DNA from 2 places in the Paenibacillus sp. EC2-1 genome. Region 2 is predicted to be linked to the other one. Evidence: a T-box and tRNA genes for the amino acid it is inferred to sense, from the RefSeq annotation. Region 2 holds a T-box; the other holds one or more tRNA genes.
What was found. The T-box of region 2 lies ahead of ACK8P5_RS06500 (valine--tRNA ligase). A T-box ahead of a tRNA ligase gene usually reads a tRNA of that ligase, here a tRNA-Val.

Region 1 (6,445 bases), 360 kb from region 2:
CGCGCTTAAAGAACATGCGGCCAAGAATCCCGTACAGTTTCACATTCCGGGACATAAGAAAGGACTCGGTACAGATGCCGAATTCCGGGAATTCATAGGGGATAATGCACTTTCAATAGACTTAATTAATATTGCCCCATTGGACGACCTTCATCAACCGACGGGTGTTATTGCAGAAGCACAGCAACTTGCTGCCGATGCATTTGGTGCTGACTACACCTTTTTTAGTGTTCAAGGAACAAGCGGAGCGATCATGACCATGATCATGACAGTTTGTTCTCCAGGGGACAAAATTATCGTTCCTCGGAATATTCATAAATCCGTCATGTCCGCCATTATTTATTCAGGTGCTAAACCTGTATTTATATCGCCGGCACAAGACTCAAATATAGGAATCGACCACGGAATTACGATTAGCTCTGTGCGTAAAGCTCTGAAAAGACATCCTGATGCGAAAGCTGTTCTCGTCATTAACCCTACCTATTTCGGGGTAAGTGCTAATCTGAAAGAAATTGTAGACCTCGCCCATAGCTTTAACGTCCCTGTATTGGTTGATGAGGCGCACGGTGTGCTGATACACTTCCATGAGGACCTCCCGATGTCAGCGATGCAAGCAGGTGCCGACATGGCTGCTACGAGTGTCCATAAGCTGGGTGGTTCCATGACTCAAAGCTCTGTCCTTAATGTGAATACGAAGAATGGTTATGTTAATCCTTTCCGGATCCAGACGATTATCAGTATGTTGACAACCACCTCAACCTCATACATTTTATTAGCATCGCTTGATACATCTCGTCGTAATTTAGCAGTGAACGGTCGTGAAATGGCTGCCAAAGCGATTGAGCTTGCACAATATGCTCGTGCTGCTATTAACGAAATCGAAGGATTATACTGTTTTGGTGAAGACATCCTTGGCGGAGAGGCCGCATACAGTTATGACCCTACTAAATTAACGATTCATGTACGCCATCTAGGTATTACCGGATATGAAACGGAAAACTGGCTACGTGAACATTACAATATTGAAGTCGAGCTTAGCGATATGTACAATATCTTGTGCTTGGTTACCCCAGGGGATACTTCTGAGTCCATTGAAATACTGCTTACTGCGCTACGTGATATGTCCAAGACTTACAATAATGTAAATGAGATTAATGAACTTATCGTAAAAATACCAGAGATTCCTCAGCTTTCCTTGATTCCAAGAGATGCTTTTTATGGAGATACGGAAGTCGTACCGTTTAAGGAATCTGCAGGACGGATAATTGCTGAATTCATCTATGTATATCCCCCAGGAATTCCCATCCTACTGCCGGGTGAGGTAATCTCGCAGGATAATATCGATTATATTATAGACCATGTGGATGTGGGACTTCCTGTTAAAGGACCGGAAGATCGCAGTATTCAGAACGTCAAAGTAATCGTTGAAGCAGATCCAATATTCTAAAAAATAGGGACCAAACAGCAAAGACCCCAGTGTGGACGCACCGGGGTCTTTGCTGTTGAACAAATACTATTCTTGAGCTGCTACAAGCTCGTTATAAGCTGCTTCAACTGCATTCCATTCTTCTTCATCTTCGATATTGTAAAGAACCATTTCCTCGTTCTCTTCTTCCATACGAAGAATGACGCCATCTGCTCCTGGATTCTCACGCTCAAGAAGTAGTGCGTACAATTTCTCGCCGACATCAAATGTCTCTACGAGTACCATTTCTACATCATTGCCTTGCTCGTCCGTCAATGTAAGCACGAACTCTTCGTGTTCATGGTCGTGGTCATGATCGTGACCGCAGCCACAGTCAGCTCCGTGTTCATGTTTGTGATCGCTCATTAAAAAATACCTCACTTCAGTTAAATTATCATACTTCCGTATGGTAACACGGAAGAATAACTAGGTCAATTTACCATTGCTATTACTTCACTTGAGAACAGTGATTACTTTCTCAGCCACTTTCACAAAAGCCGAATCAGCGGAAGTTTTAATATAAAAACCGACGGAATATTTACCGATTGTATTGAAATCGTAGGTGAAGTCATACGTTCGGAACCAGAAATTGTCACTGTTGTTATTTTTCATTTCCTGGGTTTGAATATCTTTCACTTTTCCGGAGGGATCCGATATGGCCACTTTCACAGAATGTATATCTGCATTTAAAGTGTCGATCTGGCTAAATACATTGAATTTCAACTTGCCCCGGTTAACATTTCCGAATGCAGTATCTCCTTTAAACAGAAAAATATGTACATTAGGTTTAATAACATCCACTCTTCCGCTCTTTTTGTCCCAATTCACCGCGCCATCAATATCTCGAACCGGGATATATGTTTTGTTATCAATTAAGTACCCGCCATCACTCAATTCCTTGCCATTCATCCATACTCGAACTTGTTCATTAAATGAATCTGCAAACAGCAGTGAGCTGCCACCGAGTAACGAAATTAATAAAGTGCAGGCCATTACCTTTTTCCATTTTAATTTCATATAAACAAACCTCCGTATACTTTTTCTAGTTGTTATATGGTTATACTACAAGCTAAAAAACAAAGTTGCGCAAAAAATTGAATTCCCTGGCAATTTTTTGTTACTTATAGCATCGCTGGTTAGTACCTTGGTTCTATATGACACTTTTTGATGAATACCCGGTGTAAATAAACATAGAATTCGTTAAGATATAGTTAATACCTATTACCTTACATATTAATCACCTGGAGGTTGAGTTCATTGAAGCTACAATTACAAATGTTAGGTACTGGGAGTGCCTTCGCAAAAACATACTATAACAATAACGCGCTTATCTTTGATAAAAGCTTCACCCTTCTTCTGGATTGCGGTGTGACAGCACCTATGGCACTGCATCAATTAGGCCGCTCTTTCGAATTCGTTGATGCTGTTCTGATCACACACATTCATGCAGATCATGTTGGTGGACTGGAGGAATTAGCATTCAAGTTGAAAATGATGTACAATCGAAAACTTCCTTTATATATAGCAGAGACCCTCGTGACACCTCTGTGGGATAACACCTTACGAGGTGGATTGTTCCAGGAAGGATACATCACCTGTCTTGAAGATATTTTTGATGTGCGTCCTTTGAGAGCAGGAGTTGCCGTGGACATCTCACCTGGCATACGAGCAGAGCTTATCCACACACAGCACATTCCCGGGAAAGATAGTTACTCCATTTACTTTAATGAACGTATTTTCTACAGTGCGGATATGATCTTCACCCCTGGACTCCTCGCCCAATTAATAAATGAGCGCGGATGTGAGGTGATTTTGCATGAATGCCAGCTTGAAGGGCGAGGTGAGGTGCACACAACACTGCAGGAGCTTTTGAGCCTACCTGAGTACATCCAGCAGCAGATTTATCTCATGCATTACGGAGACAACATGCAGAACTACCTAGGTCAAACCCATGTCATGAAATTCCTTGAACAACATCGTCTTTATGAGCTTTGAAACTATATAATTTAAGAAATAATGAATAGAAATCCAATTGCCTCGGGGATATTATGTACGGGAGGCGATACAATATGAACCAAGATCAACAAGCAGAAGTCGTGGCCGTAAGAAAAAATGGTGATGGTGACATCATTCAATTAAAGCTAAACACAGGCAATGTCGTCGATTATAAAACAGCTCAGCAAATGGTCCAAAACAAAGAAATTAAAAATCTAAACGTATTCCGAGGACGAGATGATGAAATGCATCTACGGTCCAATGCGGATGGCGATCCTAATAACAACTTGGATAATTTGCCGATATTCTAACTAACTCTTCATCATAGATGAAGTAATAAATGAAGTATTAAGCGTAAAAAGACCCCGAACTTCAAGTTCGGGGTCTTTAGATTATGCAATAAGATCTTATAGTTCTTTTTTCATCCGCACATGCGGAATACCAGCATCATCGAAAGGTTCATCCGAAATCGCAACGTAACCAAGTTTATTATAAAAACCTTCTGCTTGACACTGTGCATCCAATACAGAATATACAAGCTTCAGTTCCCGCGCCTGTGTTTCCATAGCCATTAACAGCACCCGGCCGAGTCCCTTGGAACGAAAATCTTTGCGTACGGCGATACGCTGCATTTTGGCAGAGTCTTTGTTGTAATATGTAACCCTGCCTGTAGCGGCATACTCTCCATCATATTTAATAAGTATATGAAAAGCATCAGCATCCAGCGTGTCATACTCATCGATCTCTAAGTCTGCTGGCACCTTCTGTTCCTGTACAAATACTTCCATACGAATATCCAGCGCTTCACGTAACTGTTCCATTGTTGTCACATTTATGATCTCTGCTGCCATAATTAAACACCTCATCAATCAAAAAATTTCCTGCATATCTCGCCGGATCAAGTTGAATTATTATACAAAACTTTAGTTTTCTTGTATAGTAAAATCAAATTAGATTAATTTGGAAAGGGGCTGTCGGGCATCGGTATTGGAGGCACGATTTTTTGGGCAATCATCATATCCGTAATATTGATTTATCCCATGTTCTATACCATCAAAAAAGGCTATTCTCGAAAATGGGATGAGGAATAAGAAACATACCAAGAACCGTCAACCCTTTATGGTCGACGGTTTTTATAAATAATACATTCTACCTGTGCTGATTAATGTACTACGTCTTGTAAATGATCTTGCGTCTCCAGTGAAGGCTCTGGAATGATTTTTTCTCCACGTCTTCCATCAGATGAGTATACATCCTTCTCTACTGAACGTTCATACACATGGATCATCACTGGCGATGTCATCGGCTTGATATTCTCAGGCTCCACATTTCTTGAAGGTATGCTGCAGCCGCTAAATAAGAGGACAGACAATAATATAGTACAAATCCTTATTACACCGTCTCTAAGATGCTTACTTACGCACATGTTATCTTCACTCCTTATGGAAAATCATGCTTTCCATAGTGTGAACCGGAACTTCTTATTTTATAACGAGAAAACAATTGACACTAGCATCATTAATAAGTAGAAAACGCCATTTTGTAGACTTAATCTACAAAATGGCGTTTTCTAAAATTGGACGGATGGGGATCGAACCCATGACCCCTGCCCTGTCAAGACAGTGCTCTCCCGCTGAGCTACCGTCCAACAACGTAAGTAATAATAACATGTAATCCTTAAATTTGACAAGTGTAAATTACATATAAACTAAATTATTACATTTACCTCATCAAATGTCTTTCCTGAAATTTTTTCTTGACGATTCCTCATCTGAAAACTTCTATATTCTCTTCTTGTAATTGGAATATTTAGGGTATAAGATTTTTACATGTAAAACTAGATATTTAATATGTTAAAGAAAGGACAGAAAAAAGATATGGTGAATGTGAATGACAAAAAAAATAAATTAAATAAAAGAGTCGCTACTTTATATCGCGTTTCAATGAAAAGCCAGCTTGATGATGATGAAATTCCAATGCAACAGAGAGCCTGTAGAAGTTTCATTGAGAAACAAGATGGGTGGAAATTAGTTAAAGAATATACGGAAAAGGGCGTTTCTGGTTTTAAAGTCTCCATCGCAAATCGCGATGTAATACAACAGGCTAGGCAAGACGCAGAAAAAGGTTTATTTGATGTTCTTTTAGTATTCATGTTTGATCGGCTTGGAAGAATAGAAGATGAAACTCCATATGTTTTAGAATGGTTTGTAAACCAAGGTATTGAGATGTGGTCCGTTCTAGAGGGACAGCAAAAGATTGAACAAATTAGCGATAGACTGATGAATTATCTTAGGTTTTGGCAGTCAAGCAATGAAAGCAGGAAAACCTCTGAAAGAGTCAATGAAAAACATACTCAAATGGTTGAGGATGGTATATTTAGAGGAGGAAGTATTCCCTATGGATACAAGGGGGTAGACTCTGGAAATGTCAATAAAAGAGGGAAGTCATTAATTAATTTGGTTGTTGATATAGAAGAAGCTTTGGTCGTAAAAAAAATATACGAATTAGTTCATGATGAGGGTTATGGACAATTAAGAATTGCAAAGTATCTAAATGAAAATAACATTCCTGCCAAAAAGGCTATAAAATGGGGAGCAGCCACAATAAATGTAATATTAAAAAATCCAATATACAAAGGAGTTATGCGATATCGAAATGTAGACACGCAAACCTTCTCCCCTGTTTTACCTGATCTTGTAATAATCAATACTGAGGTTTGGGAAAGAGTTCAAGAAATCAGAAAGAAACGTAATCCCAAAGTTTATAGTAGTGACGATAATAATCAAATGAACACTAGAGGTTCTCTTCTATTTATCGGTTTGGCAAGATGCGGCTGTTGTAAATCTAGACTCACCACTACAACATTTGTTAATAAATACAAGACAGCAGATGGACAGATAGTAAAATACAATCACAACAAAAGCTATAGATGTTCTGGAAAACTTCAAGGAAAAACTGAATGTACAGGGCAATCCACCTTTTCCG
Region 2 (6,445 bases):
CGAGCGATTACCTTATTGCGCTTCTCAGAGTAATCAGCCTGTTTCGCGCGCTCTTCTTCAATCACTTTAGCCGGAGCTTTGGAAACAAAGCCTTGATTGCTCAGCTTCTTCTCTACACGCTCTACCTCACTGGTTAAGTGCTGAACTTCCTTTTCAAGACGAGCAATCTCCTGTTCAATATCGATTAAACCAGCCAGTGGGAGATAAAGTTCTACTCCCGTTACAATAGCTGTCATCGCTTTATCAGGTGCCTCAAGGCCAAGGCCCGCTTGGTACTCTGAAGTGTTACAGAAGCGGCGAATATAGTCTGCATTACGTTCAACGATACCCAGTACGTTCTCATCAGCTGCACTGAGCATCAGCTCTATTTTCTTACTCATCGGCACATTTACTTCAGCACGGATATTACGAACAGCACGAATCACGTCCATCAGCAAATTCATTTCAGCCACAGCATCTTTATTCTCCAACGAAGCATCGTAGGTCGGCCAAGAGGAGAGCATAACCGTCTCACCCTCATGCGGCAAGTGTTGCCAAATTTCTTCCGAAATGAACGGCATGAAAGGATGAATCAAACGCATCGTCTGATCGAGAACGTACGCAAGAACGGACTGAGTCTTCTTCTTCGCAGCTTGATCCTCGCCATAAAGCGACAGCTTGGCAAACTCGATATACCAATCACACAAGTCATCCCAGATGAAATTATAGAGCAGTCGACCTGTTTCGCCAAATTCATAGGCATCAATTAGACGCGTAATATCGCGTGAAGTTTCGTTCAGACGGTGAAGAATCCAACGATCTGCAGTTCCTAAATCTCCACTGATGTCGATATCGCTATGTTTGAAGCCTTCAAGGTTCATTAGCGCAAAGCGAGATGCGTTCCAAATTTTGTTAGCAAAATTCCGTGCTTGCTCTACCCGTTCCCAGCGGAAACGAAGGTCTTGACCTGGTGTGCTGCTTGTTGAAATCATATAGCGCATAGCATCGGTACCATACTTCTCAATAACATCCAGCGGATCTACACCGTTGCCAAGTGATTTTGACATCTTCTTACCATCAGCATCACGAACCAGCCCGTGCATAAGAACGTCTTTAAATGGCTTCTCATCTGTAAATTCAAGTGCCGTGAATATCATACGAGCTACCCAGAAGTAGATGATGTCATAACCCGTAACTAGAACGCTGGTCGGATAATAACGTTTGAGATCCTCTGTATCTTCGGGCCATCCCAAAGTCGAAAACGGCCATAGTGCAGAACTGAACCAAGTATCCAGTACATCCTCGTCTTGCTTCATGTTCTTGCTTCCGCATTTGGAGCAAGCTTCAACATCATTATGGGCTACATGAACTTCACCGCAGTCTTCACAATACCAAGCTGGGATACGATGCCCCCACCAAAGCTGACGTGAAATACACCAGTCACGTACATTCTCAATCCACTGAAGGTATGTTTTCTCAAAGCGTTCAGGTACAAAATTAACACCTTCACCTGACTTTTGAGCTTCAATCGCTCTTTCTGCCAAAGGCTGCATTTTAACGAACCACTGCGTTGACAGATACGGCTCAACAACAGCACCGCTACGCTCACTATGACCTACCTGATGAACGTGATCTTCAATTTTAATAAGTACACCAGACTCTTTCAGATCCGCTACGATTTGCTTACGGCAATCACTGCGATCCATTCCTTCATACTTACCAGCATGATTGTTCATTGTACCTGTTTCATCCATAACCGTAATTTGAGGCAGGTCATGGCGAAGCCCCATTTCAAAGTCATTCGGGTCATGAGCAGGTGTGATTTTCACAGCGCCACTACCAAAATCCTTCTCAACATATTCATCTGCAATGACTGGAATTTCACGTCCGATAATAGGCAGGATTAATGTTTTACCAATCATATCCTTATATCTTTCATCCGCTGGGTGAACAGCTACAGCTGTATCGCCGAGCATCGTTTCTGGACGAGTAGTCGCAACGGTAATACTGCCGCTACCATCTTTCAACGGATAGGTCAGATGGTACAAATGACCCTGAACTTCCTTATATTCAACCTCGATATCAGATAATGCAGTACGTGCTGCAGGATCCCAGTTAATAATACGTTTACCGCGGTAGATAAGGCCTTTGTCATAAAACTTCACGAACACTTCACGAACCGCTTTAGACAGTCCCTCATCCAGGGTGAACCGCTCTCTGGAATAGTCGAGGGAAAGCCCCATTTTGGACCATTGATCTCGAATCGTATTCGCGTACTGCTCTTTCCATTCCCATACTTTCTCCAGGAACTTCTCACGCCCCAGATCATAACGAGTAATTCCCTGCTCACGCAGTTTCTGCTCAACCTTGGTTTGGGTAGCAATTCCCGCATGGTCTGAGCCTGGAAGCCAAAGTGCATCATAGCCCTGCATCCGCTTAACACGAATGAGGATATCTTGCAGTGTGAAATCCAACGCATGACCAATATGAAGCATACCGGTAACATTTGGCGGTGGTATTACAATCGTATAAGGCTCGGCGTCCGGACGCTGACCCGCTTTAAAATAACCGCCTTCTTTCCAATAGGTATACCATTTTTGTTCTGCTGCCTTCGGATCATAAGTGGTCGGCATTTGTGCCGAGGTTTGATTTTCCTTTTGCTCCATAATCTCGTACCTCCGTTACTTAGTCAGCATTGCCATACAGAATAATTTTAGCCGCTTGCACTACTTGGAACTTTTTCATTAGAAACAAAAAAAGCCTTTCGTCCTCAAAGGACGAAAGACTGTTGTTCTCTCGCGGTACCACCTTTGTTTCGCACCACTTCGTTCTAGAATGCCTTTAATCCAGGCAACTCCAAGTGTTGCGACACTTTACACAGGTAACGGCTGCAGCCGGCATGCTCTATCTTCGTTCATGATTATCATGAGCTGAAGTTCAAGCAAGCAACTCCGGGGCGACTTTTCGCAAGATTGGTTCCTGCGGAATCTCTCAGCGCTGCAATTCCGCTCTCTGAAGGCCATTTCTTCCTACTCTTCCCGTTCACAGTTGTTTGTAATTTGCAAATGCTATATACAGTATTACCATATTGTATTCCAATATGTTTAAGTTGACTATAGTCAACTATAACTTGCTCTGGGTGGATAGTCAATATATCACCACAAAGCACTAAAAAAAGCAAATAGGCCGCTCAAGGGTAACCCTTAAGCGACCTACCTGCTTATTTCCGTTATCAAACGTTTTCCAAGAAAATCAAGGAATATAAAGAACCTGGCCTTCTTCAACGCTTTGTTCTGACATACGGTTATAAAGTAATAACTCCCTAGGACTCAATTGATATCTCTCCGCAATTACGTCAATCGTCTCTTCACGCTGTACGATACATAATCGAACTTTACGAAATGGTTTCTCTTCCTGTCTGCTTCCAAGAAATAGAGACTTCCACTGAACATCCTCAACTGTAAGCTGCTCCGCTGATTCTGCGATCGGTTCCTCTACATCACGCGCTGCAATCTCTTGCTGCTCCTGAACTGTTCGGCTTGAACTCAACAGAGATGAAAATCCAACGCCTGACGTACTGTCTACAGTGCTGTTCTTGGTGCTGAAAGCAACTTTAAGTTCTGGCTTTGAAGGAGGTTCCTCCTGATCTGAAGTATCTTCTGAAATAAATGCCGTTTCTTGAACACCGGTAATATCCAGTTTCTCTTCGGATAACTCCCCTGTCTCATCATGCGCAATAGGCTGTTCAGTGTCTTCAACTCGATCTTCCGCGATACCTGGATACCCACTAATATCCGCTTTTTCAACGCGTTCAAAGTTCCAGACATTAGGGTTTGAATCCGTTATACTTTGTGGCTGTGGCGCAGCTACAGGATCTGACACAGGTTGTTCTACAGGTTGAGCGGTTATAAACAGCTCCGATTCCTGCTCTCTATGTAACTGCTCTCTTGGCGCGCTATCAGCACTTTCTAACTTAGCGAACTCCGCATGGCTATCGTATTCAGACTGAAACCCAGAACCAGGTCTCTCTTGATATTGCCCCGTTTGGGAGTCCTCATACCGCTCGTTAATTGACTTATCTCCATCAGAACCCGAAATCTGCTCTTGAGCATACACATCCTGACCTTGAACGAATGGATAGGTTGGATAGGATGGATATGCTGCCGGATCATCCACTTGCTGTCGATTTCCCCCGTCATAACCAAAGGGTTGTTCAGGATAAGTTTCAGGAGCATGTACCACCGTAATTTCTTCATCGTTCCAAGAAAGATCATTCGTTCCTTGAACAGCAGCTTGAATACCTTTCAACGAGAGAACACCGGTAATATTCAAACTTCGGGTAGACAACAAATCAACATCAAAATTTTCAATTTCCACGGCAATTTCATCCAGCGAAGATACTCTGTTCATAGGAACCGTAATTTCAACTGGTATCCAATGCTCCAATGGTTCGGACTCACCCGCTTCGCTGTCGCCTTTATACAGACCTGCTAAGAGCAGATGACCGCGAAGAGTCGCCTGTTCCTCCTGACTGATCACCTGAATATGAGGAATTAATTCAACCTCTTCCAGCTCTTCAATTCCCGGCAGATCTTCCGATAAAATAATGCGTTCATAAATATCAAACCGTAATCCGTAGGACTGGTCGAACACGGGAATGTCCTCCTTTCGGCATATACTATCCGCGGACTATTCCGCGGCATGAGCCCCATTTTTGTCACTCAACTTATCTATATGCCGAAATTGGGGGAGCATGACTTTTTTACAGGCATCATATACAAAATGAAGGCTCAATTCTCTAAAAAAGAAAAAAGACCGTTTAAAAACGGTCTCTATTTCCGAAAAAGCTTACTCGCCTGTTCTTCCTTCAGCTGAAGAAGATCCTCTGGCCAAGGTGCAACGACCTGAATGACTTCACCAGTGAACGGATGGGAAAAGCTAAGCTTCGCTCCGTGCAGAGCCTGTCGGCCAAAGCTAACTGAATATCCCCCATACAGCGAATCTCCGAGTATTGCATGTCCCATATGACTCAAATGAACGCGAATCTGATGTGTCCTTCCCGTCTCCAAGCTCAGATACAACAAACTGGACTCCCTATATACCTCAGCTTCAAGGATATGTGTAATGGCGGCCTGACCGGTTAATGACACTCTGCGGCGCTGTCCATGATGCCTGTCTTTACCGATAGGTAGATCAATAACCTTAAGGTCCGGTGACACGCGTCCTTGAACCAAGGCTGCATAGATCCGAACAATCTCTTTTTGGCGCATCGCTTCATCTAGTTTGAGCTGAGCATATTCATTCTTGGCATACAGTACTGGTCCTGTTGTGTCTTTATCGAGTCGATGAATATGACGAACAGCCGCTTCCACTCCGGAGGCTTCATAATAGGCTGCAACAGCATGATTCAGTGTAATCTCACTACCACGGTCATCCGGATGGACAGCCATACCCGCAGGCTTGTTCACAACAAGACAGAAATCATCCTCATACAAAATCTCAATATCGCTCCACATCGGCTCAAACCCCGCTTCTCGTGGCGGAAATAATGCCAAACGAAGTCGATCACCTCTCCACTGAATACCATCACTGTGTTGTAGCTTTCTAAGTAGCTTCTCCGGCATACCAACCTGTTCAAGAAGCCACTTCATTGTCGCTTCCTCTCGATCGGATTGACTCGTCAATACCTTGCCGGGCGTCATCTCCAACCATTCACCACGGCGAACCCAGTTTCCTTGATAGCTCATAGACTTTTGAAGGCATTGTAGTTCGCTTCAATTGTCGCTTCAATGTCTTCCTCCGTATGTGCAGCCGAGATGAACATTCCTTCGAACTGGGATGGAGGAACACTAATCCCCTCATGAATCATCGCTGCAAAATAACGACGGAATAAATCCAAGTCGCTAGTCTTCGCTGTTTCAAAATTGAAGACTTTCTGATCCGTAAAGAATGGACACACCATAGACCCAACACGATTAATAGAGAGCGGTATTCCGAACTCTCGAGCATTTCGCTCTAGTCCAGCTTGAAGCTGAGCCCCTCGCTGTTCCAATTGATCGTAGATTGCAGGAGTCAGCAGTTTCAGTGTTGTATAGCCTGCCGCCATAGCCAGTGGGTTACCACTTAGTGTCCCAGCCTGATATATCGGTCCCGCAGGGGCAATCTGATCCATAATCTCGCGTTTACCGCCGTAAGCACCGACTGGAAGACCTCCACCGATTACTTTGCCAAGGCAAGTCAAATCCGGTGTAACTCCAAATCGACCTTGTGCACAGTTCAGATCTACACGGAAGCCAGTCATAACCTCATCAAAAATAAGTAGGCTTCCATGGTCCGTCGTAACTTTCCTAAGGCCTTCTAGGAACCCATCTTGCGGAGGAACAACGCCCATATTTCCAGCTACAGGCTCTACAATAACTGCAGCGATCTCGCTACCAAAACGTTCAAATGCAAGCTGTACAGATTC

Region 1: it has a tRNA-Val gene. The T-box ahead of ACK8P5_RS06500 (valine--tRNA ligase) is inferred to sense a tRNA for this amino acid. The anticodon was not compared.

The regions. Positions count from the first base shown of each region.
Region 1 is NZ_CP186006.1:1,749,768-1,756,212, reverse strand. Features, by position in the region: gene ACK8P5_RS08160 (aminotransferase class I/II-fold pyridoxal phosphate-dependent enzyme) at 1-1,447, shown strand, start outside; gene ACK8P5_RS08155 (DUF1292 domain-containing protein) at 1,514-1,831, opposite strand; gene ACK8P5_RS08150 (copper amine oxidase) at 1,919-2,482, opposite strand; gene ACK8P5_RS08145 (MBL fold metallo-hydrolase) at 2,723-3,460, shown strand; gene ACK8P5_RS08140 (DUF3892 domain-containing protein) at 3,535-3,771, shown strand; gene ACK8P5_RS08135 (GNAT family N-acetyltransferase) at 3,868-4,311, opposite strand; gene ACK8P5_RS08130 (hypothetical protein) at 4,623-4,886, opposite strand; tRNA gene ACK8P5_RS08125 (tRNA-Val) at 5,037-5,108, opposite strand; gene ACK8P5_RS08120 (recombinase family protein) at 5,311-6,445, shown strand, end outside.
Region 2 is NZ_CP186006.1:1,391,860-1,398,304, reverse strand. Features, by position in the region: gene ACK8P5_RS06500 (valine--tRNA ligase) at 1-2,645, opposite strand, end outside; T-box leader at 2,750-3,034, opposite strand; gene ACK8P5_RS06495 (LysM peptidoglycan-binding domain-containing protein) at 3,232-4,632, opposite strand; gene ACK8P5_RS06490 (RluA family pseudouridine synthase) at 4,812-5,726, opposite strand; gene hemL (glutamate-1-semialdehyde 2,1-aminomutase) at 5,723-6,445, opposite strand, start outside.